Regions from separate parts of the Paenibacillus sp. FSL H7-0703 genome, predicted to be linked through region 1. Evidence: predicted binding sites of a transcription regulator. Region 1 holds the regulator's gene; each other region holds the start of a gene.

Evidence for each region. Region 1 encodes Rex, which represses fermentation and respiration genes when NADH is low (regulators of the CRP and FNR family bind a similar motif). Its sites were predicted from a motif close to TTGTGAAATATTTCACAA; they were not measured.
Region 2: a site for Rex is predicted at 6,426-6,443, ahead of MHB46_RS10015 (DoxX family membrane protein). Genes of this name have one in related genera too.
Region 3: a site for Rex is predicted at 3,145-3,162, ahead of MHB46_RS13165 (phosphoketolase family protein). Genes of this name have one in related genera too.

The regions. Positions count from the first base shown of each region.
Region 1 covers NZ_JBBOPF010000003.1:38,106-46,284, reverse strand. Annotated here, with positions in the region: gene dinG (ATP-dependent DNA helicase DinG) at 1-2,301, shown strand, start outside; gene MHB46_RS25535 (redox-sensing transcriptional repressor Rex) at 2,346-2,999, shown strand; gene MHB46_RS25530 (amidohydrolase) at 2,986-4,287, shown strand; gene MHB46_RS25525 (cell wall elongation regulator TseB-like domain-containing protein) at 4,325-4,849, shown strand; gene MHB46_RS25520 (hypothetical protein) at 5,391-5,924, shown strand; gene MHB46_RS25515 (AAA family ATPase) at 5,917-7,419, shown strand; gene MHB46_RS25510 (3-hydroxyacyl-CoA dehydrogenase family protein) at 7,556-8,179, shown strand, end outside.
Region 2 covers NZ_JBBOPF010000001.1:2,310,724-2,318,902, reverse strand. Annotated here, with positions in the region: gene MHB46_RS10050 (FecCD family ABC transporter permease) at 1-534, shown strand, start outside; gene MHB46_RS10045 (FecCD family ABC transporter permease) at 534-1,559, shown strand; gene MHB46_RS10040 (ABC transporter substrate-binding protein) at 1,689-2,636, shown strand; gene MHB46_RS10035 (hypothetical protein) at 2,787-3,218, opposite strand; gene MHB46_RS10030 (hypothetical protein) at 3,416-3,715, shown strand; gene MHB46_RS10025 (alpha/beta hydrolase) at 3,988-4,812, shown strand; gene MHB46_RS10020 (dioxygenase family protein) at 4,905-5,681, shown strand; gene MHB46_RS10015 (DoxX family membrane protein) at 5,802-6,320, opposite strand; gene MHB46_RS10010 (DUF3048 domain-containing protein) at 6,571-7,665, shown strand; gene MHB46_RS10005 (DUF47 domain-containing protein) at 7,854-8,179, shown strand, end outside.
Region 3 covers NZ_JBBOPF010000001.1:2,999,614-3,007,792, reverse strand. Annotated here, with positions in the region: gene MHB46_RS13180 (PadR family transcriptional regulator) at 1-532, shown strand, start outside; gene MHB46_RS13175 (glycosyltransferase family 2 protein) at 755-1,906, opposite strand; gene MHB46_RS13170 (GntR family transcriptional regulator) at 2,264-2,986, shown strand; gene MHB46_RS13165 (phosphoketolase family protein) at 3,281-5,665, shown strand; gene MHB46_RS13160 (aldo/keto reductase) at 5,946-6,788, shown strand; gene MHB46_RS13155 (PspA/IM30 family protein) at 6,972-7,553, shown strand; gene MHB46_RS13150 (TFIIB-type zinc ribbon-containing protein) at 7,590-8,179, shown strand, end outside.

The DNA of each region.
Region 1 (8,179 bases):
TGGTTTCTTGATGGGGTGCGTGAAGAGAAAGAGCTTGATCCTATTCAGGATCTGGAGGGACATCAGTTTTTTCGTCAGCTTGCGCTAAAAGTGGAAGATTGGACGGAGCTAGCTGCTCCGCGTAGAGAAGATGACCCGAATCCACTGTCAGGTGTTTCCTTTGAGGAGTACATGGATGATGTGCGGGACAATTTGCGTTCATCCTTGAGCCAATATGAGGAGCGCGAGGCGCAGATACAGATGATTGAGGGTGTAAATCAGGCACTGAGTGAAGACAAGCACCTACTGATCGAAGCAGGTACAGGAACAGGGAAGTCCCTCGGCTATTTGCTCCCATCGCTGTATCACAGTGTGAAAAAAGGACAGCGAGTTATGGTAAGTACACATACGATCAACCTGCAGGAGCAATTACGCGAGCGCGACATTCCGATGCTGACTAAGGTGATTCCGTTTCCGTTCCGGGCTGCTATTTTCAAGGGTCGGGGACATTATTTGTGTCTGCGTAAGTTTGAACATAAAATAAACAGAAGAGACTTCGCGACACCGAAGGAAGATTTAATTACAGCTGCTCAGATGATCGTCTGGTTGACGCTAACAGAAACCGGTGATGATGAAGAACTGAATCTGAGCAACCGTGGTGGAGATTTCTGGGAAACGGTGGCGAGTGATTCAGAGTCCTGTCTTGGTCGTTCTTGCCCATGGTTCCGCAAATGCTATTATCATCGTGCACGCCATGAAGCAGGGATAGCGGATGTTGTTATTACGAATCACTCTAAGTTGTTTACAGACGTCAAAGCTAGTCACCAGTTGTTGCCGAGCTATGAACATCTGGTGATTGATGAAGCCCATCACCTGGAGGAAGTAGCTGGTAAGCACCTAGGTATGCATATGAAATATTTCACACTCGTGCATACACTGACGCGACTTTTCAAAGACAGCAAGAATGGACAACTGCCCTCACTTCGTCAACAGTTGGCGAAATCGGGGCACGAGAAGTCGACGGATTGGGCCTCAACCATCGATCAGATGTATCCGCTCGTGTTAGAGGTTAAGGAAACTTGGGACCTGCTAAGCGACAAGCTGTTTGGCATGTTGCCAGAGCGAAGCGATGCGACACCGGGTGAAACAGGACAGTTTTCTTCCCGTCTCAAACCTTCAGCCAAGCCTGCAAAGTGGGATCAGGCGGGGGCTTTGGAAAATCAGTTATATGTAACGATGAGTGAAATTTTGCGCAAGGGCGACAAGCTGATGCTGGACGTCAAGGAAGAACATGACGATTATGCGGCGGATAGCCTTATTACAGATATCACGGGCTTGCTCAAGGATCTGGCGGGGATTCGAGAAAATTTGCGCTTTTTTATGCGACTCGATGATGAAACAACCGTATACTGGCTCGAAGCGAGTGGGCAATTCCGCAGTAAATCATTACAATTTTATGCAGTGCCCGTCGATGTGAGCCGCCAGTTGAAAGAAATGTTTTTTGACAAAAAAAGAAGCATCATTCTGACGTCTGCTACCTTATCGGTAGATAAGTCGTTTCAGTACATGATCGATCAGCTTGGCTTGCAGGAGGCCGCAGATCAAGAGCGGCTGATGACTTCGCAGCTCCCGTCACCCTTTAATTACAGGGATCAGGTGTTGCTGGTCATTCCACGGGATTTCCCAAGCGTGAAGGGCAGTGTAGGAGATGCACACTTTGTAGATATGCTCGTTAGCTCTCTAGGAGCGACTGCTCAGGCGACGCGGGGGAGAATGCTCGTTCTGTTTACTTCCTATCGGATGCTCCGGCAAGTGTATGAGCCGCTCAAAGAGGCCTTAGCATCCAGCGAAATTACTGTGCTGGGACAAGGAGTGGACAGTGGGAGTCGCAGCAAGCTAACCCGCCGTTTTCAGGAAGCCAAAGCTTCTGTATTGCTGGGAACCAGCAGCTTCTGGGAAGGCGTCGATATTCCGGGGAAGGCTCTGACTTGTCTAGCCATTGTTCGCTTGCCATTTCAACCGCCGAATCACCCGTTGCTGGAGGCAAAAAGCGAGCTGCTCCAGCAGCAGAAGAAGAATCCATTTATGAAGCTGTCTGTACCACAAGCGGTCATTCGCTTCAAACAGGGATTTGGTCGGTTGGTTCGTACAGCGAGCGACCACGGGGTCGTTATCGTTTACGATACGCGTGTGATCGAATCCTATTACGGAAAGCACTTTTTGTACTCGTTACCGGGACCAAAAATGGAGCATATGCCATCGGAGCAAATGGTGCCCCGCATCGCCGAATGGCTCCAATCCGCCCCGGAGACCGAGGCATAACGGACGGACACTAAGTATGTTCGTTACAATTAGGGGGAGCAAGTATGAAATCAGATAAAATTTCAGAGGCTGTCGTACGGAGGTTACCCGTATATTTACGTTATCTGAATGCACTTCACAAACGGGAGGTGGCTACGGTCTCTTCTCAAGAGTTGGGACAGAGGCTAGATTTGAACCCGGCCCAAATCCGTAAAGATCTCGCCTATTTTGGAGATTTTGGTCGGAAGGGTATCGGTTATGATGTTTCTTATCTAATTGAGAAAATACGCCATATCCTGAAAATCGATCAGCAAATTAATGTAGTATTGGTCGGAGCGGGTAATCTGGGGCAAGCCCTTTCGAATTATAACGCTTATTTAAAAGACAATATGAAGATTGTAGCGGTATTTGATGCGTTTCCGGATAAGGTAGGGACCAAGATCAATACATTGGTCGTGCAACCGATGGATGAACTGGAAGCGACTGTGAGAGAAAAAAACATTCGAATCGGGATTATTACCGTACCTGATTTTGAAGCACAGCACGTGGCTGACAGGCTTATTGAGAGTGGAATTGGAGCGATCCTGAACTTTGCACCGACTACTCTCAAGGCACCGGCCAACATTCGGATTCATGCCACAGACTTTACAACTGATTTGCTTAGCCTCGCTTATTATTTGGAGGACGGAAAGGAAGAAACACAATATGACAGTGAATAAATGGATGATTAAAAACGGCTCTTTTGCCGTAAATGGACCAGAAGCTGGGGTAATCCATGGTTTTATGATTGTGGAAGATAGCCGCATTACTTACATTGGCGAGACTTTGCCTTCGGGTGAGGAAGAGACGGAAGCGATCGATGGTAAGGGGCTTTTGTTTTTACCTGGTCTGATTAATACTCATGGTCATGCGGCGATGTCTCTGCTGCGTGGGCATGGAGATGACTTGGCACTTCAAGTATGGCTTCAGGAAAAAATGTGGCCTATGGAAGCCAAGTTTACATCTACGGACGTGTACTGGGGTACGTCGTTGTCTGTGCTGGAAATGCTGAAAGGTGGAACAACGACCTTCCTGGACATGTACGATCATATGGATGAGGTGGCTCGTGTGGCTGAAGAGTCAGGTATTCGTGCAAGTCTGATGCGTGGAGCAATTGGACTATGTTCGGAGGAAGAACAGCGAATCAAGCTGGCTGAGGCCGTAACTTTTGCGCGTAACTGGCATGGTAAAGCAGACGGGCGTATTACAACGATGATGTCACCGCATGCGCCATACACCTGTCCACCTGCGTTTATTGAAAAATTCGTACAAGCTGCGCATGATCTGGATTTGCCGCTGCATACGCACATGTCTGAGACGATCGCCGAAGTGGAGCAAAACGTACGTGACTACGGTTTGCGTCCAGTTGCACACTTGGATAAGCTTGGCTTTTTCTCCCGTCCTTCGCTTGTTGCCCATGGCGTTCATTTGAATGACGAAGAAATAGCTTTACTGGCTGAACGTGGTGTAGCGGTTTCGCACAACCCAGGTAGCAACTTGAAGCTGGCAAGTGGTGTAGCAAGAGTGCCTGAATTGCTGCGTGCAGGGGTTACCGTTTCTCTCGGAACGGATGGTCCTGCCAGCAATAATAACCTGGATATGTTCGAGGAAATGCGTCTGGCAGCACTTATTCACAAGGGTGTATCTGGTGACCCTACGGCAGTTCCTGCGAGTGAAGCGCTGCGTCTGGCAACAGAATACGGTGCAAAGTCAATTGGTTTAAAAGAAGTAGGAGCGTTGGCAGCAGGCAACAAGGCTGACTTTATCGCGCTGGATCTGAATCAGGCACATTTCTTGCCGCGTACAGATCTTATTTCCCATGCGGTATACTCAGCAAGCGCCAAAGACGTGGTTCACGTATGGGTAGACGGTCGTCAGGTTGTGAAAAACGGCGAATGCCTGACTATGGACGAGGAACGCATCAAACATGAGGCACAAGCCGCCTTTGAAGGGCTGCTGTCGCGCTAATTCAGGTGTCACATCCCCTTAGAGAGGAAGCACGGGTTTGAAAAATAAGAAAAAGTGGATAGCGGTCGCCATTTTGGCCGTAATACTGATCCTGGTCAGCATTTTCTGGTATTATTCCTATGTTACTCAAGACCAGGTGGCTGAGAAAAATGCCGCTATCATTAAGGCCAAGCAATCAGGTGGTCTGGTTAGCACGACTCAAACATGGAAGTCTGTGTGGGATCAGGTATATTGGGTGGTTCAAGGGAAAAATGCACAGAATGAAAATATAATGGTGTGGGTTCCTTTTCAAAAAGTGGAAGGACAACCTAACGTACCTGCCGCAGATAATAGCGGTGTTCACACTGAGTTGCTGAAGAACGGAGTCGATGAGCAAAAAATGACGGCAATAATTCAACAGCAGCTTCCAGGTGCAAAAATTGTAAGGCTTCAGCCGAGTGTGTTCAATGGCGAATATGTGTGGCAGTTGTTTTACGATGATGGAAGTCATCATTACTACACCTTTTATCGTTTCTCAGATGGGGTAGCGACGGGTGTAAAATATACTTTGCCCAATAACTGAGCTGGTTGAGGATTAGCAGATGTGGAATGAATGACTAGTAAATAATTGAAAGCTCAAGAAAAAGACGTAAATGCGATGGAAATCGTATTTACGTCTTTTAGTCTTGCTATGCCGTAAAATGGGCTGAAAACCAGTGAAGCATCTTTACCTATCCATTTTCTCTCCTAGGGCAAATTCATCTTTATGGCGGGCAGTACGGAGTGGAGGATTTGAATCTGGAGAAGCGGAGCGTTCGCCTTTGCCGCCGGATTTTCTCAGTAAGAATAAAATCGAGAAAAATCGGGTGGCAACAGCGATCGTAAGATCAAATCCTACGCTCAGCGTTTCGCCTCCACCTTAACCAAAGATTTTGCCTCATCACAACTCCTCCACACATTGCCTTCGATATTAGATATACGTTATGATATACTATATTTTATAAGTGATAGACAAAAATGATAGAAAAAAGAATTGCTGATCGCTGTAAGATCATGCAATTTGGTTGTTTGTTGACATTCGTCCCGTTTCTTCTGTGTTTTACATTTTGAGAGGAGGATGTTGTTTGAAATTGCGTGCAGTTCCTATCGTTGTGGCGGCAGTTTTGGCAGCTTTGCTGCTATTTGGGGGATGGTTCATTTACCGTCAGGTTACAATGCAAAGCCCTCTGGAAAAACTGGTTTCTCAATATCCAGGCGTGACAAGCGCTCAAATAGATATTAAACAGGATCAGGTTGTATTGAAACTAGATCTCAAACCGCAGGCGGATGTGGCCGGATTAGTCGATGTGGTTAAGCAAAAAGGGCAAACCATCATTGGCAGCCGTACCATTAAGCTGGATATTGAAGATCGTTCCAATTCAGCACTGAATCAATGGTGGTCTGAGGCCATGTTTCCTGTAGCCGAAGCGATGGAAAATAAAAAGTATACTCAAATTTCATCTACAGTTGAGCAGATGAAAAAGAAAAAGACGGGTATCAAAGCTGATACCGACATGGATTCGAACAATGTCTATATCCGACTCAGCGAAGGTAAAGCGACCAAGTTTATCGTATTGCCACGTCAATCTCAGCAAATGGGGGTATGGCCTAATGCCTAGATGGATCAAGGAAACATTAATCGGCATAGTGCCGGTGACTATTATATTTCTCGTTTTTATTGGGGTGAATATTATCCCTCTTCTAGTTGCTGGCGTGATGCTCAGCGGCTTGTTAATGCTCATGCATGCGCGTGGTGGCTTGGCCGTAGGTGCTGGGCAAGAACGTAAACGCAAAAAAAGTGGTCCGGACAAACTGACTTTTGAGGAAATCGGTGGGCAGGAAAGCGCTAAGCAGGAGCTGCGTGAGGCCCTGGACTTTTTGAATCGACATGATGAAATTTCTAAGTTTGGTATCCGTCCATTAAAAGGTGTTCTGCTCACAGGTCCTCCGGGAACAGGGAAAACACTGATGGCGAAAGCAGCCGCACACTATACTAATTCTGTATTTGTTGCAGCCTCAGGTAGTGAATTTGTTGAAATGTACGTTGGTGTTGGCGCGGGTCGTGTTCGTGAGTTGTTTCGGGAGGCACGTACTCGTGCAGCCAAGGAAAAGAAGGAAAATGCGATTATTTTTATTGACGAGATCGACGTAATTGGTGGTAAACGTGAGGGTGGACAGCAACGAGAATATGATCAGACTTTGAATCAGTTGCTGACAGAAATGGATGGCATTTATTCGGCAGATACACCGCGGATTTTGATCATTGCAGCAACAAACCGTAAAGAAATGCTGGACAGTGCCTTAACGCGTCCAGGGCGTTTTGACCGTCATATTCAAGTGGATTTGCCTGACAAGAAGGGCCGTCTTCATATTCTTAAAATTCATGCCAAAAACAAACCGATTCAGGAAGATGCGAATCTGGACAAAATTGCTGAGGAATCTTACGGGTTTTCCGGCGCACAGCTGGAGAGCGTGATGAATGAAGCGGCAATCTATGCGATGAGACAGGATCAGAAAATGATTGCGCAGAAGCATCTGTCGATGGCAATTGACAAAGTAATGATGGGTGAAAAGACAGATCGAGAATCGACGTTGGAAGAGAAAAAACGTGTAGCGATTCATGAACTGGGACATGCTATTATGGCCGAAATTGTTCGTCCCGGTAGCGTAAGCCAGGTAGCACTTAGCCCACGTGGGAAAGCGCTTGGCTATGTGCGCCACAATCCACAGCAAGAGCATTATTTATACACCAAGCAGTTCCTGGAGGAGCAGATCATGATCTCGCTCGCAGGGGCCACGGCGGAAGAAATGTACTATGGCGGTCGCAGTACCGGCTCAAGTAATGATTTTGAGCAGGCGCTGAACATCGTCCATACGATGATGACTTCCGGTTTGACTTCACTTGGCATTATTAACATGGAAATGGTAACCAAAGAAGAACTTATGCGGGAAAATGGCGAGATTATGGCTGACCTGCATACCCGAACTTTGGAGTTGCTGGAAAAGCATCGTCCTGTGTTCGACAACTCACTTGACATCCTGATGAAGGAAGAAACTCTGTCTGGAGATCAATTTAGATGTCAATTTAGTGAAAATGCTTTATTACCAGCATAATTTTTTATGCTGGTTATTTTTTTTTACTTTTAGTCCGTGCTAAGATATTATTATCTATTGGGACATAAACATGTATTTTTCGACAAAGAAGGATACAATATATGAGAGTGACCAGGAAAGGGTGGAGTAAAGAATCATGCAATTTAAAAAAATCGGCGTCATCGGCGGCGGCACCATGGGACAGGGGATTTCTGAAATGCTCGCGTCCAAAGGAATCGATGTGCTGCTGGTAGAGCAGACACCAGAGAAACTAGACTACGCCTACAATATGATTGAAACGAGTCTGGACAAACAACTGGAAAAGTGGGCAATTACTCAGGCTGAGAAAAAATTGATCTTATCCCGTATTCAAAAAGTAATCCATTTGGCGGAGCTCGGCAGCTGCGATATGGTCATTGAGACTATTACAGAGAATCTGGACGAGAAGAAAGCAGTGTTCCAAGAGCTAGACTATGTGTGTCCAAGCAATATTATTCTTGCAAGTAATACATCCACGCTGAGCCTGACCGAGCTTGCTAGCTCGACCAAGTATCCTGAGCGTGTTATTGGTATGCACTTTATTTATCCAGTATCCCGTATTGATCTTGTAGAAATTATTCGTGGTTTGAAAACTTCGGACGATACATTTGAACACACTAAAATGTTCGTGGAAGAAATAGTGGAGAAAAAAGGAGTCATGATTTATGAATCTCCTGGATTCGTAACAAGCCGGATTATCTGTCTGCTGATTAACGAAGCGGCCCATGTACTTCAAGAGGGC
Region 2 (8,179 bases), on a different contig from region 1:
GTGACGGCTGCCCTGTTAGGTTCCATGACTTCGGGGATTGCGATTTATTTTGATCTAAGTCAGGATTTAGCCTTCTGGTATGCGGGTGGTGTTGCCGGAATCAAATGGTCGCAGCTTGAGATTCTTGCACCAATTTTGCTTATTGTGATCGCTTGGTCTATGGGGCTGGCCCGCTCCATTTCGCTGATATCGATGGGCGATGAGGTGGCGTTAAACCTTGGGTTAAATCTCAGGCGTATCCGACTTTTGGGTCTGCTGACTGTAGTAGTACTGGCTGGACTCTCTGTATCGGCTGCCGGAGCCATCGGCTTTGTAGGTTTGGTTATCCCACATATCGCCCGCAAGCTAATCGGTGTGGATTATCGCCAGATTGTGCCGCTGTCTGCATTATTGGGAGCCGTGCTGCTGGTGCTGGCAGATTTGGGAGCGAGAATGGCAAATCCGCCGGAGGAGCTAGCTATTGGAATTATGGTGTCTTTTATTGGAGTACCCTTTTTCCTCTTTCTCGCCCGTAAGGAAAGGAGGGATTTATAGTGAGTCGCTCTTTAGGGATTGGGGACACCAGAACGAAAAAGGCTTGGCTCGTTTGTTTGGTATTGGCGGGGATCAGCTTTGCCGTCCTTGTTTTGGGTTTGAATACCGGAACGATTCGTATTCCACCGCTACGCGTGCTGGATACGTTGTTTGGCGGTGGCAGTGGACGTGATCATATTGTTCTGTTCGAGTATCGTCTGCCTCGTATTGCTGTAACGGTGCTGGCTGGAGCGGGACTAGGCGCAGCCGGGGCGGTCATGCAAGGCTTGTCACGGAACGCACTTGCTGATCCCGGAGTTCTGGGACTTCACGCAGGGGCTGCGTTGGGGCTGGTAATGTTCGTTAGCTTTTTTCGCGATCTGGACGGATCAGCCGCCGTTCTGATCCCCTTGTTTACCTTTGCAGGAGGTGTCATTGCGGCCGTGCTTATTGTTTTGTTGTCCTATAGCCGCAGCAGAGGAATCGTGCCCGTGCGTCTGATTTTGTCCGGCATCGGTGTAGCCTCGGGTCTTAGCGCCATAACGCTGTATTGGTCGTTGCGGCTAGATGAGGATACGTACGCATTTACTGCACGTTGGTTGGCTGGCAGCGTTTGGGGCCGGGACTGGATACATGCAGCGGCTTTGCTGCCTTGGATTGTCATTGTACTGCCCTACGTTCTGTCGCAGACGCGCAGTCTGAACAATCTGTCGTTGGGCGATGAGACCGCAGCTGGAATCGGCACAAATGTGAAGCGCCAGCGCCTATTACTGCTGGGCGCAGCCGTGGCTCTATCCAGTGCCAGTGTATCCATGGCCGGAGGCATCGGTTTTATTGGGCTGATTGCACCTCATCTGGCTCGCCGTCTGGTTGGGCCGATGTACCAGCATTTGCTGCCAGTAGCCTGTTTGGTCGGGGTCGTCATTCTGGTCACCGCAGACACGATTGGGCGTTCGGTGTTTCAGCCGAATGCGATTCCCGCAGGTGTGGTGGTTGCTGTGGTAGGAGCTCCGTATTTTTTATTCCTGCTGTCCCGAACAAAATGACAGAAGGAATAGGTACATATGAAATCATATGATGCAAATGATGCAACCCGCTGAAATTAATAACTAAGTAGAAGCCTTCTATATTTATCATTAAAATGTAGAGTTTCTGTAGCATAGGAGAGAGTAATCATGAGAAAGCACAAATTTGAGGGTTCAGGTTTTAAACGTTCATGGGTAGTCACAACTCTTGTTGTATGCATGATCATGTTGTCCGCTTGCGAACAAGCATCCGACAAGCAGGCTACCGATCCGAAAGCGGCTGGCAATGCGCAGACAACCATTAGTGCGGATTCGCGTATTGCTTCGATGTCTATTCATTTGACGAACAACCTGCTGGCATTGGGCATTACTCCGGCTGGTTCGGTCATTGGCGGAGATGTGAAGGATTTTCTGCCCCATGTAAAAGATCGTCTTCAAAATACCCGTAAGCTAGGTGTTGTCACAGACCCGGATATGGAAGCGGTACTGGAGCTTCAACCTGATCATATTTTCTTGGACAAAAAATATTCGGGAACCGATGTGGCCAAGTTTGAAAAAATTGCGCCGACCGAAGTTTTTGATCTGGATGAAGGCACATGGAAGGATCAATTGAAAAAAATAGCTGCTATGGTCAAACATGAAGCACAGGCAGACGCATTTCTAAAAGATTATGATACACAGAAGGAACGAGTCAAAAAGCTGATTCATTCAAAAATTGGGGACGGAACGGTTATGGCTGTACGTGTGACGGCGAAAGAGGTTCGTGTTATGGGGATGAAGCGTCCCGTAGGACCGCTGTTGTATCAGGACTTGGGCTTGAAGCCAGCCAAAGGTGTAGAAAAGATCAACAAGGCTTATCAGGTTGTTTCCCAAGAGGTTTTACCGGATTATGATGCTGATGCGATCCTTGTTATCATTAGTAAAGGCGCGGATGCCCAAAAGGTATACAAGCAGCTGGAAGGAAATACAGTATGGCAAGGTCTCAAGGCGGTGAAGCAAGGGCATGTCTACATCTTGGACGGACAACCTTGGCTGGACTATTCCGCGATGGGACATAAAATTGCTCTGGATAATGCAGAACAATTATTTTCCAAATAAGTTCTAAAGTATATCAAGCCGTATTCCCCCATGCAGCTTCTTGCAGGCCAGGAATACGGCTTTTTGGCGTGTAAGTCGGTTGCCTGATCGAAATGAAAAGGAGCTGCTGCAATCCAAAATGAGGCAGCTCCATATAATGAGAATTGTGGGCTATGAACGTTTTTTACGCAGAAAAATTGGTTTGAGTCCAATAAATCCAATGGCGGCGAGAATTAAATTCGCCCAAGGTGAGATTCTGAATACTGGCAGTACACTGCGCAGCGACAGTCCGGCGACAAGAATCACGACAACTAACACAACATACATCAAGATGGATTTAAGATTCATCTGGGGCTTTGCAGGGGCATGGTCTGGCTGTTGTGTCTCCTCGCCTTCTTCGGGACGGTCCATAAAATTCATCAGAGCTTCAACGAGTAGAATGGCTCCTGCAGCGATGATGATAAGGGTGGATAGGCTGATTTTTTCAAAGGGTTTGATATCCCCACCTGTAAAGGTGACAAACCATCCGATAATTGCCTGTGTCAAGAAAAACATAGATAAGGCAATCCATGCAATAAGCGTATAATTTTTTGCTTTATTCATTTCTTCCTCCTGCTTTATGAGCGTATCCCGGGCTGATGGAACCGCCATTTCGTAACAAAGACAGTATACGTGAGGAAGCGTCGGATGGCAAAAGACTTTATCTATAAAATGTATATTACCGCTGCATTCTCCTCAAACTGGATACAGGGTGAGCACATAGAGCAACCTGAATATAAACGTTAAGAGGGTGTGGCATCATGAAACTGGAGAACCAGGCAGATTATTCAGTCCAAAAACGACTGGCAAACGCTTCGAACGGGAATAGCGGGGTGGCCTCGTTTACAAATGTGAGTCACCGGAGCGTTCAAGGATCATCTCCAACGTACCGTATACTGGACGATATCGAAGTGGCTGAGGATACAGAATTTGCGGGTGAACTAGGTGCACAGAACTACCGCAGCCTGTGGCATGAGGATGAACATAACGGCGCCTCTTGTAAGCTGGAGTGGGAGGGACGAACGGAGACCCACCAAATGTTTAGGAACAGCTACGAATAATGAATGTCTACTTTAATGTAGTGGATTCACTCTAATAAATGTAGTATAGCGTTCTCCGGAATCGCATCGGGGAGCGCTATTTGTTTACTTTTTTAACGATGTGAACTGACAGGTTGACAAGGAAGCAGGGCGATGATAGACTGACTTTATTATAAAATCTTATTAAACTTATCGGAATTAAAGTGAATGAATATCCTGGATGGATATTCCACGTTACTATATGAGTTTGAATTCATAAATGTGTAGTGAAGCTTGAAACAGGGGGAATCAGGATGGAACGGCAAATTGGAATTCGCTTTGAACATGAAGAACTGGCAGCAACAATTCATTATCCAAACCGTATAAATGAGGGAGATCGTCAGAAAAGGGTTCCTCTCGTTGTTATATGTCACGGTTTTGTAGGCAATCGTATCGGAGTAGATCGATTATTCGTCAAGACTGCGCGTGAACTGGCCGAAGGGGGATACTTTGTCCTGCGCTTTGATTTTGCCGGTTGTGGGGAAAGCACAGGTGAATACGGCAAGCAGGGGCTTGAGTCCATGATTAATCAGACACGTACCGTGTTGGATTACGCCGTCAATTGCGCGGACATTGACCCGACCAAGGTGACGCTGATCGGTCACAGTCTGGGGGGCGCAGTTGCCCTTCTCACAGCCGTACGGGACAAGAGAGTACAAAATCTGGTTCTTTGGTCCGCAGTGGGCTATCCGTTCAACGACATTGTCAAAATTACGGAGCGAAGCGTGTACGATGAGTCTGTTAAAAACGGTCATGCCGATTATTTGGGCTATAAGTTTACGCCTGCTTATTTTGAGTCGTTAGCTCAATTTCAGCCGTTCCAGGAGGCCGTTAAATTTAACGGAGATGTGCTCGTTGTTCATGGCACCTCGGATGATATTATTCCTGTGGATTATGCATTTCTGTTTCAAAAGATATTCTGGATGCGTCCAGAGGGACGCTGTGATAAAGAGATTATTTTCCAGGGAGATCACACTTTCTCGTCAGGTAAAGAGCGGCAACGGCTGATTGATCGAACACTTGAATGGCTGGATGAACAGGAAAATATTCAACGGGATTGGCAGCACTGGATGATCTGATTTCAGTGTGTAACGGATTGTATTGGAAATTGCGCCTCCGCCGGAGTAAAATGGAAGAGTAACACTATACTGGCGTGTGGAGGTTGGCAGCGATGACATTACCCTCAATTTTTGTTGCGCATGGTTCACCGACACTGGCTGTAGAAAATAACGCATATACCAGCTTTCTTGCAAAGCTGGGCGCGAGCCTGCCCCGACCCAAAGGAATTGTCATTTTTTCCGCGCATTGGGATAGCCCCGATCAATGTATTGGCGCGGATGATCAGCATGCAGCGTTGCACGATTTCTATGGCTTTCCCGAAGAAATGTACTCAATCGATTACCCTGCACCAGGCGATCCAAAGCTGTATGAGGAGATAGAGCATCTGTTCAGTCAGCATAACCTGTTCCACCAGCCGGTTCGGAACCGGGGACTGGATCATGGAGCATGGGTGGTTTTGCGGCATATATACCCTGATGCGGACATACCGGTCGTACCCTTATCCATTGATTCTCGGCGCGCTCCCCAGGAGCAATACGAGATTGGACGGATGCTGGCGCCGTTGCGAGAACAAGGGATTTTGATTATCGGTAGCGGCGGATTGGTCCACAACTTGCGGACACTCAAGCAGACGAGTGAGCCAGCCGATTGGGCCGTTCAATATGATGACTGGATTGCACAGCAGCTTCAAGACTGGAATTTGCGTCACCTATTCCAATATGACAAGAAGGCTCCATATGCCAAACAGGCGGTACCTTCTTATGGAATAGAGCATTTTTCACCTTTGTTTTATGCGATGGGGGCTGCGGATCATGAGCGCTCCGCGCGTAAGCTTTTTCAATCGTATGTCCTTGGCTCGTTAAGTCTCAATTGTTGGGCTTTTGGTTAAGAAAGTGATACGTAAATGTAAAAAAAGAACTTCCGAATCCACATGGTGTGTGGGAATGGAAGTTCTTTTGTGTATTTTGCGTCTTCGATTAATTAGAAGGCACGTTCTTTTTTAGCCAGTTTAAGCTATTCTTCGACTAGGGTCCGCTGGTAAGGTATCTTTATTTTTACGAAACAGTCCACGCAGGAAGGGCAGTACCCAACGGTCAAAGCCAATTCTTCCGGCATTTGCACCAGCAACTACAAGGAAGATTTCAAACAACAGGTAGATTGCATTGGTGCTTACTGTACCCGAGAACAGGAACGAGAAGTTCATAACCATAGCCATCAAAGCAGCCAGTGTAGTCAATGTACCGAGAAGCAGGCCAACCCCTACCAAGAACTCACCCAATGGGATCAGGACGTTGAACAAACCTACATTAGGCAGGGCAAAGGCTTCCAGGAACGATCCCCACCAGCCTTGTACAGCGGGATGTTCTCCACCTGTTTTAGCAATGGCCCCCGAGATAAATCCGCCTGCATCGAATCCACCTGTCAGCTTTTCAAGTCCGTGGGTCATCCATTCATACCCTAGATAAACCCGTACTACAGTCAGCAACCACATTGCCACTTTGTTTTCACGTAACCAGCTGTTAAACATTCAAACCACTCCTCTTTCTTAATCTATAATGTTGGTTGTATTTCATTTTGTTGGGGATGATCATCTTTGCTACACCTTTATTGTAGTAGGTTCAGTTACAGTTATTTGTGATAAAAATCACAAAGTCCGAATATTTTTTTAAATTTTAATGTCTTTAGATAAGTATTCTATAGAGTGGTTACGCTTCAATCAAGACAAAAACAGGAAATAAAGCTTATAATGAGAAAAATAACTAAGTGGAGGGATGAACTTGTCCGGGCCCATTTCCCAACGAAATCATTGGTTGCGTGTGATGGCCTCAGCTCTGTTATGCATGACGCTGATGTCTTGTACTGCTATGTCCAATACGGGTGAATCTGATTCCGTTCCCCAACCGACCAAGCAAGTAACAGAGAAGGAGGCACTTGAACCGCCGAAGGAGCAGTCTATTCCGGCATTTACAGCTCCGCTTACCGGTCTTCCGGTGGAGCAGCCTGTTTTGGAGCGGCCGCTCGCTGTCATGATTAACAATGCTCCGGCTGCACGTCCACAGGCAGGACTTAGCCAGGCAGACATGGTATATGAAGTTCTTGCAGAAGGCGGGATTACCCGTCTAGTCGCTTTTTTTCAAAGTCATGGCGGAGATGTAAAGATTGGACCGGTCCGTAGCATTCGGCCGTATTTGATTGAGCTGGGCGAAACCTATGGTGCGTTGCCGATACACGCAGGGGGAAGCACTGATGCCTATGCGATTTTACAGCAGCAGCGGAAGGAACATCTGGATGAGATTTCAAATGGAGGGGCTTACTTCTGGCGAAGCAAAGATCGTCGTCCTCCACATAATTTATACACAGACGTGAACAGACTGCGCAAAGGAAGCGATAGTAAAGGGTATGCCAAGCATACGGACGTTCCAGTATATTCTTACCTTAAATCCGGTGAAACCCCAGTTATGGTAGATGAGAGCGCAGCATCTTTACAAATCCGGTTTTTGCTTAAAAGCTATCGGGTATCTTATACCTATGATCCAGCGGATCAACAATATAAGCGTTTTGTGAACGAAAAGTCACATGTGGATCAAAATAATAACCAACAGCTCTCAGCAGCCAATGTCATTGTGATGAGCACTAGGCATCGAACGTTGGATGATGTAGGCAGATTAAGTGTTGAGCTGGACGACAGCGGAGAGGCCATGGTGTTTCAACAAGGACAGTTAATACAGGCTGAGTGGCAACATACACCAGGCGATGCGATTCGTTTTATGAAAAATGGGGTTGAAATCCCGTTAACGCCAGGTACATCCTATATACATGTAGTACCTGCAGATACACCACTAAAGGAACATGTAACCATAGAAGAAAATTAGAAAACGAAATACACCTTTTTAGGAAAAAATTGTCGGATAATGACCTTCTATGTCGGGCATTGTATACGTATATCATGAAATTTGCTTTTACAAACATTACAAAAACATTGATGAGTGTGATAAGATAGCAAAGGTTGTCTATTGCAGTCGAAACAGGTTGCGGATATTTTCGTAAAGGGGTAATCGTTATGAGATTGAAGAAAAAGGATATATTCTTCGAGACGTTGGAAAATATGGCAGATACGATCGTGCAAGCAGCCGATTATTTTGCCCAACATACTTCAAATCTTCAAGATGTGACTTTGTTTACAAATGAAATGAAGAAGTATGAAAATAAGTGTGATGATTACACACACACGATTATTACTGAGCTGAACAAGACCTTCATTACGCCGTTGGAACGCGACGACATCATGGAACTGACAACAACCATGGATGATGTGCTGGACGGTCTTGAAGCGACGGCTTCCCGTTTTTATATGTACAACATTACGGAGCCGGACGAGTATATTGT
Region 3 (8,179 bases), on a different contig from region 1:
TACAATGTTTGCGGTATTAGGCATTCTGAGTCTGGGTCCTCATACCGGTTATGATATAAAGCAACATATGGAGCAAAGCACTAGTTACTTTTGGAATGAGAACTATGGTCAGATCTATCCCAGCCTGGCAGAGCTACTGGATCGAAAAGATATTGCAGTCGAGGTTATTCGACAGAAAGGAAAGCCTGACAAGAAACTCTACAGCATTACCGATCAGGGAAGGCAGACGTTGTCAGACTGGCTTTCTCAGCCCATGGAGCATGTGGTGATGCTTAAAAAAAATGAGCTGCTGTTGAGGGTGTTTTTTGGCGGGAATTCTTCGCCTGAAACGATTATAAAGCACATACAGGAGTATAAAGAAAAGCTAGTGGAAAGCTTGCATATTTTTGAAGAACTTGAACGTTGGCTTATCAACGTAGAGCATAAAGACCATAATCACAAATATTGGATGATCACAATGAGCTATGGTAAAAGTCAGTTTAGCAGTTTAATTAGCTGGTGCGATGATAGCATTAAAATATTGAGTTCTTAGCAGTTGGTAAAACTCATATGTAATGAATAATCAGAAAGCATGCTGGACTATCAGAGGAATAGTAAACTAGTAACGACAATTCTTGTCGTTATCTCCGGACATGGCGACTCCTCCTCCATAAAGCTGCTTGCCAAGTTGGGCTCGCACCTTTATGGAGGAGTTTTTTTATCCCGTAAGGAGGATGCAATACACACGATTTTGTACGCTGTAAATGAGTAACTATTATTCCACCAGCTTTTCAGACTTCACCAGCATTTCTCGTAACACGTGAGCGACTCGACTTTTCCGGTTCTCTGCTTTCTTTTTTATCAAGTGTAATGATTTTTTGTATGCATGAGTATGGCTTTGATCGTAGAACTGTTTGGCTGCAATGTGTAGTGTTCTTCTTAATAACAGTGCTGATGAGCGTGTTAACTTAGAGCGGAATCCCCTGCGCAATACCCGCAACGTATTTTTGTAGGCCTCAAAATCCTCCGATGGAGGGATCAGAGCAAATAGATTTAACGAGGAGTCATTGAATCCGTAGGTTTCATACATGATTCTCAAATTTTCCGTATTTAAAACGTTACCTCTAAGATAGGTTGGATGTTCCTGATGATATCCGACCACCTCTTTGATGCAATAAAAAGGAATCTTCAAGCGATGTAGTCTATAGCCAAGGTCCCAGTCTTCGAGTCCATACAGCACAAACCGTTCATTGAAACCTCCAATACGAATCAAGTGGCTGCGTCTGATGGCTACACAACGAGTAACCAGCAGCATCCAGGGGGCTACGTCTGTTGAGGCAAATTGTTTCTGCGTATTGGGAGGAACCCTTGTGGGGCTAACTACTTTAGACAACGCACCCGTTTGGTGAAGGATGTCTTCTGGGGTTATGATCGGAGTAATTTCGTTCGCTGCTTCATAGTCAGCATTCCATAAGTTGGACTGCGTAAGTATGTTGCGACATTGTTCTTTTTCTTCAGGAGAAAAGTCAGGGTAATAATGGGTAAAGGCGTCGTCCCACGAGTGAGGAATGCCTGAAAGCACGGACTTGGGATATTTACGGTGATAACGGCTCACGATCCTAATGAATTCCGGTAATACTACAAAGTCAGCGTCGCAGAAGATGATGTACAGCCCTTTTGCACGGCGCAGTCCCAAATTTCGAACCGCAGATCGACCGCGTTGTTCCTGATGTGACACATAGATAAGAGGATAGGATGCTTTGAAGCCTTCGACCATTTCTTTCGTTCCGTCTGTAGAACCGTCATCAGCTACAATGACTTCGAATAGTTGCTTTGGATAGGTTTGTGTCTCAAATGAAGCGAGTGTGAGCAACAATTGCTGTGCTCGATTATAGGTTGGAATGATGACGCTGTAGCGGATAGCCAATATGATCTCCCCCCCACCATTTTTATTAGAAAACGTTTGAACAAGATAAATAATAACAATGTATTCAAGGATTTTAGCCTGGTCTAGTCAAACATCCCTCAAGGTTCGAAACAGGCTTGGTCTTATTACCGATGTTATTAAGGTGGGGGGGGCTGTATTTTCTGCTCTTTTGTAGATACGTTCCGTGGTGTTATGTATGTGTAATCATGGTATTATGCATAGAGATGTAAAGTAAAAGCGAGGACGCTTCCTATTCGGTTGAAAGTCCACTCAGCATACAGAAACAAACACGAGATGAAATGGGCAAGTTATGGTAAACTATATGGAGTTATAGAAGACCTGAAAGAGGAGTACTATATGACACAATTTGTCTATAAGCAAATTATTGACGATCTCAAGATGAAAATCTTTGCGGGAAAGTTTGCAGATATGAGATTGCCAGATGAACGTAGTCTTAGTGAGACTTACCAGGTTAGTCGTAGTTCAATTAAACGTGCTCTGACTAAAATGGAGAATGTCGGAATTATTTTCAAAAAACAAGGTTCCGGGACATTTATTAATCCATTATACATAAGAAATGAATCTATCTTTAACTACGAAGGCTCTAATCTAGGGGTCACTGATAATTTTCAAATGCATGGTAAAAAGCCAAAAATCAAAGTACTGAGTTTTGAGGTCATTCCGCCAACAGAAGAGTTACAACGCGATTTGTTCTTGGAGACTCATGATTTTGTTTACAAAATTGTTCGCTTACGTCTGTTTGATGATGATCCTTTTATGATTGAAACGGGCTATATCCCCATTAAAATTGTCCAGAATTTAAATCAGACAATTATCGAGGGGTCCATTTTTAATTATTTGGAAGACTCACGGAACTTGGCCGTCACCAAATCTTTTTTATCCATTTTTGCAGAACCGTCTCAAGAGAATGATCAAAAGCTGCTACATTTAAATGAAAATGAGCCTGTAGGTATTATGGAAGGTGTGTTCTTTTTAGATAACGGTACGCCATTTGAGTTTTCTCATATGCGATTTCATTACAAATATTTAAAATTTAATACCTTTGTATCGGTTCACTAATGATAAGACTGGAGAATTCTCCGGTCTTTTTTTTATGGTTTTGAAAAAAGTATTGAAGCCTGCGATTGCCTCGTTTATTAAAAATTTTATTGGTTTATACTTCTATATATTTTAATGTAAGAGCTTTTTTACTGTCTTTTTAATTTATATTTCATAGTATGTTCAAAATTTCACAAAATTGGACCGTATCACTTGTGAAAAAGGTTGAATTTAATCAGTGTAGCGTTATGATGTACATGTAGATGAAATTTCCGGAAATAAATTACAAACAAAACTACTTAGGGAGTGGACACCATGTCGTTATCACCCGTGTTAGCAGATTATTCATCTAAAACATATTTAGAAAAACTTGATGCATATTGGCGTGCAACGAACTACATTTCGGTAGGTCAGCTGTATTTAAAAGATAATCCTTTGTTGAGAGAGCCTTTAAAAGATTCAGATGTGAAGGTTAAGCCTATTGGACACTGGGGCACAATTCCAGGACAAAACTTTATTTATGCACATCTAAATCGTGTTATTAATAAATATGATTTGAGCATGCTTTACATTGAAGGTCCTGGTCACGGCGGCCAGGTTATGGTTTCAAATTCTTATCTGGATGGAAGCTACACTGAAATCTATCCGCAAATTACACAAGATATCTCAGGTATGAAGAAATTGTTCAAACAATTCTCTTTCCCTGGCGGTATTGCTTCACATGCTGCTCCTGAAACACCTGGATCTATCCATGAAGGTGGAGAATTAGGTTACTCCCTTTCTCATGGTGTAGGTGCCATTCTGGATAATCCTGATCTGATTTCGGCTGTTGTTATTGGTGATGGTGAAGCTGAAACGGGCCCATTAGCCGCTTCGTGGTTTTCTAACCGATTTATCAACCCCATCACAGATGGTGCAGTGCTACCAATCTTGCACTTGAATGGCTTTAAGATTAGTAACCCAACGATTATGTCTCGTCAATCAAAAGAAGAATTGACCTCATACTTTAAAGGTTTGGGTTGGGAGCCGTTCTTTGTTGAAGGTGAAAATCCGGATCACATGCATCCAGAAATGGCGAAAGTGTTGGATACGGCTATCGAGAAGATTGAAGCTATTCAAAAGAATGCGCGTGAAAATAATGACCTTACTCGTCCGGCTTGGCCGATGATTGTATTCCGTTCACCTAAAGGCTGGACAGGTCCGAAGGAATGGGACAACGTGCCGAATGAAAATTCATTCCGTGCCCATCAGGTTCCAATTCCGGTTGATCAAAAAAATATGCAGCACGCACCTGCTTTGTTAGAATGGCTGAATAGCTATAGACCAGAGGAATTGTTCGACGAAAACGGTCGTTTAAACCCTGAGCTTGCTGAAATTCTGCCTACAGGCGATAAACGTATGGGAATGAACCCTGCTGCGAATGCGGGTAACCTCATTAAAGACTTGAAATTACCGGATTTCCGTAACTATGCGCTGGATAATTCCGTACCTGGTAAAGTGATTGCGCAGGATATGTCGGTTTTAGGGAAATACGTTAAAGATGTGGTTCTTTTAAATGAAGAAAATCGTAATTTCAGAATCTTCGGACCAGATGAAACGATGTCTAATCGCTTGGCTCCTGTTTTTGAAGTAACCAAACGCCAATGGATGGACCAAATTATTGAACCTAATGATGAATTTTTATCATCCTATGGCCGTGTAATTGATTCTCAATTATCCGAACACCAAGCTGAAGGATTGCTGGAAGGTTATGTATTAACAGGTCGCCATGGTTTCTTTGCAAGTTACGAAGCCTTCCTGCGTGTGGTTGACTCGATGATCACCCAGCACTTTAAGTGGCTGCGTAAAGCAACGGATCAAGGATGGCGTGCAGATATCCCATCATTGAATGTCGTAGCAACTTCAACGGTGTTCCAACAGGATCATAATGGGTATACACACCAAGATCCAGGTTTGTTAGGTCATTTGGCTGATAAAAAACCAGAATTTATTCGGGAGTATCTGCCAGCTGATGCCAACTCATTGTTGGCTGTTTTCGACACCATTTTAAACGACCGTCAAAAGATCAATTTGATTGTTTCGTCTAAACACCCACGTCCACAATGGTTTACTGCTGATGAAGCGAAAGAATTGGTGGATAAAGGGTTGAAGATCATTGACTGGGCAAGTACAGATCAAGGTGGAGAACCTGACCTTGTCATTGCTTCTGCTGGTACAGAGCCAACGATTGAAAGTTTAGCTGCGATTTCCATTTTGCATGAAAAACTGCCTGACTTGAAAATTCGGTACATCAATGTGGTAGATTTGCTGAAACTGAGAAGTCAAAAACTAGACCCGCGTGGATTATCCGACGCCGAATTTGATCATTTTTTCACAAAAGACAAGCCCGTTGTTTTCGCTTTCCATGGTTACGAAGGTCTGATCAAAGATCTGTTCTTTGATCGTCACAATCATAACTTGCATGTACATGGTTACCGTGAGAATGGCGATATTACGACACCATTTGATATGCGTGTATTAAATCAAATGGATCGTTTTGACTTAGTGAAGGAAGCCGTTCTTAACTTACCTGACGCTGGGAAGTACACCAACATTGTGGATGAAATGGATGCTACGATTAAGAAACATCATCAATTCATTCGCGAAGAGGGTATTGACCTACCAGAGGTAGAGAACTGGGTATGGAATGGCTTGAAATAAAAATACAGACACTTCAACTTTGTGTTGGACAACCAAGCAATTCAGCATGAAGTGGATTATATGATTTGGTAGTGGTATACAAGTGCCTGACCCCTTGACTTCAAGTATGATTTCAATGGGGATCAGGCGCTTTTTGATTTAGCACACAGAGAACTTGGTAGGGAAGTTACGAGCTAGTGGGTATATACATATATAGGAACGGAATGTATTGGATTGCTATATTCTACTGGAGCTTTGAAGAGGTGTTATGTTATATGAGAATAGTAAAGGAGGCTGTAATATGAACCAACAAATTCCGGAGAAGGTATTGAATGATGGGACTAAAGTGCCCGTCATTGGATTTGGGACTGCTGGATTGAAGGGTGCAGACGGAGTGAGGGCGATTACCAGCGCGATTGATGCAGGTTACCGTCTGATCGACACAGCGTTCAACTATGAAAATGAGGGTGCTGTTGGGAAAGCGGTCCAGCAGAGCTCTGTGCCCAGAGAAGAATTGTTGGTTTGCTCCAAACTACCGGGTCGTCGACATGCTTATCAAGAAGCCATTGTAACCATCGAAGAGTCATTATTTAGAGGAGGCCTGGACTATTATGATCTTTATCTGATCCATTGGCCGAATCCCCAAATTGACCGATATGTTGAAGCCTGGCAGGCGTTAATTGAGGCGAAGAAAAGGGGCTATATTCGTTCCATCGGGGTCTGCAATTTTCTGCCCGAGCATAATGAACGTTTAATTCGGGAAACAGGTGTCGCGCCGAGCATCAATCAAGTTGAATTGCATCCATTGTTTAATCAGGAGCACCAGCGTGCGAAAGATGCTGAACAGGGCATCGTGACCGAATCGTGGAGCCCCTTGGGTCGCGGTCACAGCATGCTGGAGAATGAAGAGATTGCGAAAATTGCTGCTGCTCATGATAAAACGACTACACAAGCGATTTTACGTTGGCATATCCAACTTGGAGCAATCCCGATCCCTAAGGCCTCTTCTTTAAAACACCAAACGGAGAATCTGGATATTTTTGATTTTGAGTTGTCTCCAGAGGAAATGAACGTGATTTCGGCATTTAGCAGTGAGGATGGACGGATATGGGGGCAGGACCCCAAGTCCTATGAAGAACTATAATCAGGAACAATAAATAGAAGGGTTCAAAAATCTGTCGCGGGTTTTTGGACCCTTTGCTTTTATAATAAAAGGAACACACATCTGAAAGTGATCAGTGGGCCAGTATATAGAGCTATGATGAACATTTTTTACCGGATTTGATGTATGATATGGTGGAATGTAGTTCTTTCGAAGGAGGTCATCATGGGGATTTTGTCGAGGTTTAGGGATATTATGAAAATGAATATTAACGCCTTAGTGGATAAGGTGGGAGACCCGGAGAAAACCATTGACGATTATATGCGGAATTTGAACAGTGATCTAGGCAAGGTGAAAGCGGAGACGGCTTCAGTATTGGCTGATGAGAGAAGGACGAAAAGAGCACTGGATGAATGCAAAGCCGAGATCAAAAAGCTCCAGCATTATGCCAGTAAGTCCGTGGAAGCCGGTAATGATGATGAAGCTCGAAAGTTCCTGGAGAGAAAGGTAACGCAGGCGGAGAAACTGGAACAATTACAAACGTCCTATGACTTAGCTTCAGTAAACGCCGTGAATATGAAACAAATGCAGGATAAATTGCTGTCTGATATAGGGCAGTTGGAAATGCGGCGTGCTGAACTTAAAGGGAAGCTGGCGGTTGCCAAAGCACAGCAAGCCTTGAACTCTATGGGCAGCAAGAATTCTGCTTTTGAGGTCATGGAAGAGCAGGTGAACAGAGCGTATGATGAAGCGATGGCTATAGCCGAGCTTCGGGCAGGAACGAAGGACGACCTGGATGCTTTATAAGGAATCATAATAGTATCTACATGAAGAGGTGAGCAGATGCCGGTTATCGAATACAAATGCCCCAACTGCGGCAGCGGCATGGTCTTTGACGGTGAGACAGGGATGTTATCCTGTCATAGTTGCGGAAGAGAGGACAATATCGAATCTATTCCTGATCCTCTGATAAATCGTATTTTTTCAGAAGATGAGGCCCATGAGTATCATTGTAATAACTGCGGAGCAGTGATTATGACCGAAGTGGAGACGAGTGCAACGGTGTGCAGCTTTTGTGGTTCTGCCGTGGTTCTTGGAGACCGACTGACCGGGAAGCTGGCTCCGGCGCAGGTTATTCCTTTTTCGATCAGTAAGGAAGAGGCCATAGATGCTTTCAAAAAATGGTGTAAGAACGGCCGTCTGACGCCGAATCGGTTCATGATAGCAGACCGAATCAAGGGAATAACCGGGATGTATGTGCCCTTCTGGTTATATGAATTACATAATAAAATTGAGGTTCAAGGTGAAGGTACCCAAGTGAGAACCTATACGAGCGGAGACTACGAATATACGGAAACGAAGCATTTTGATGTATATCGCAAAATCCGTTTGAATTATGTAAAGGTTCCGATTGATGCTGCGGAGAAAATGAA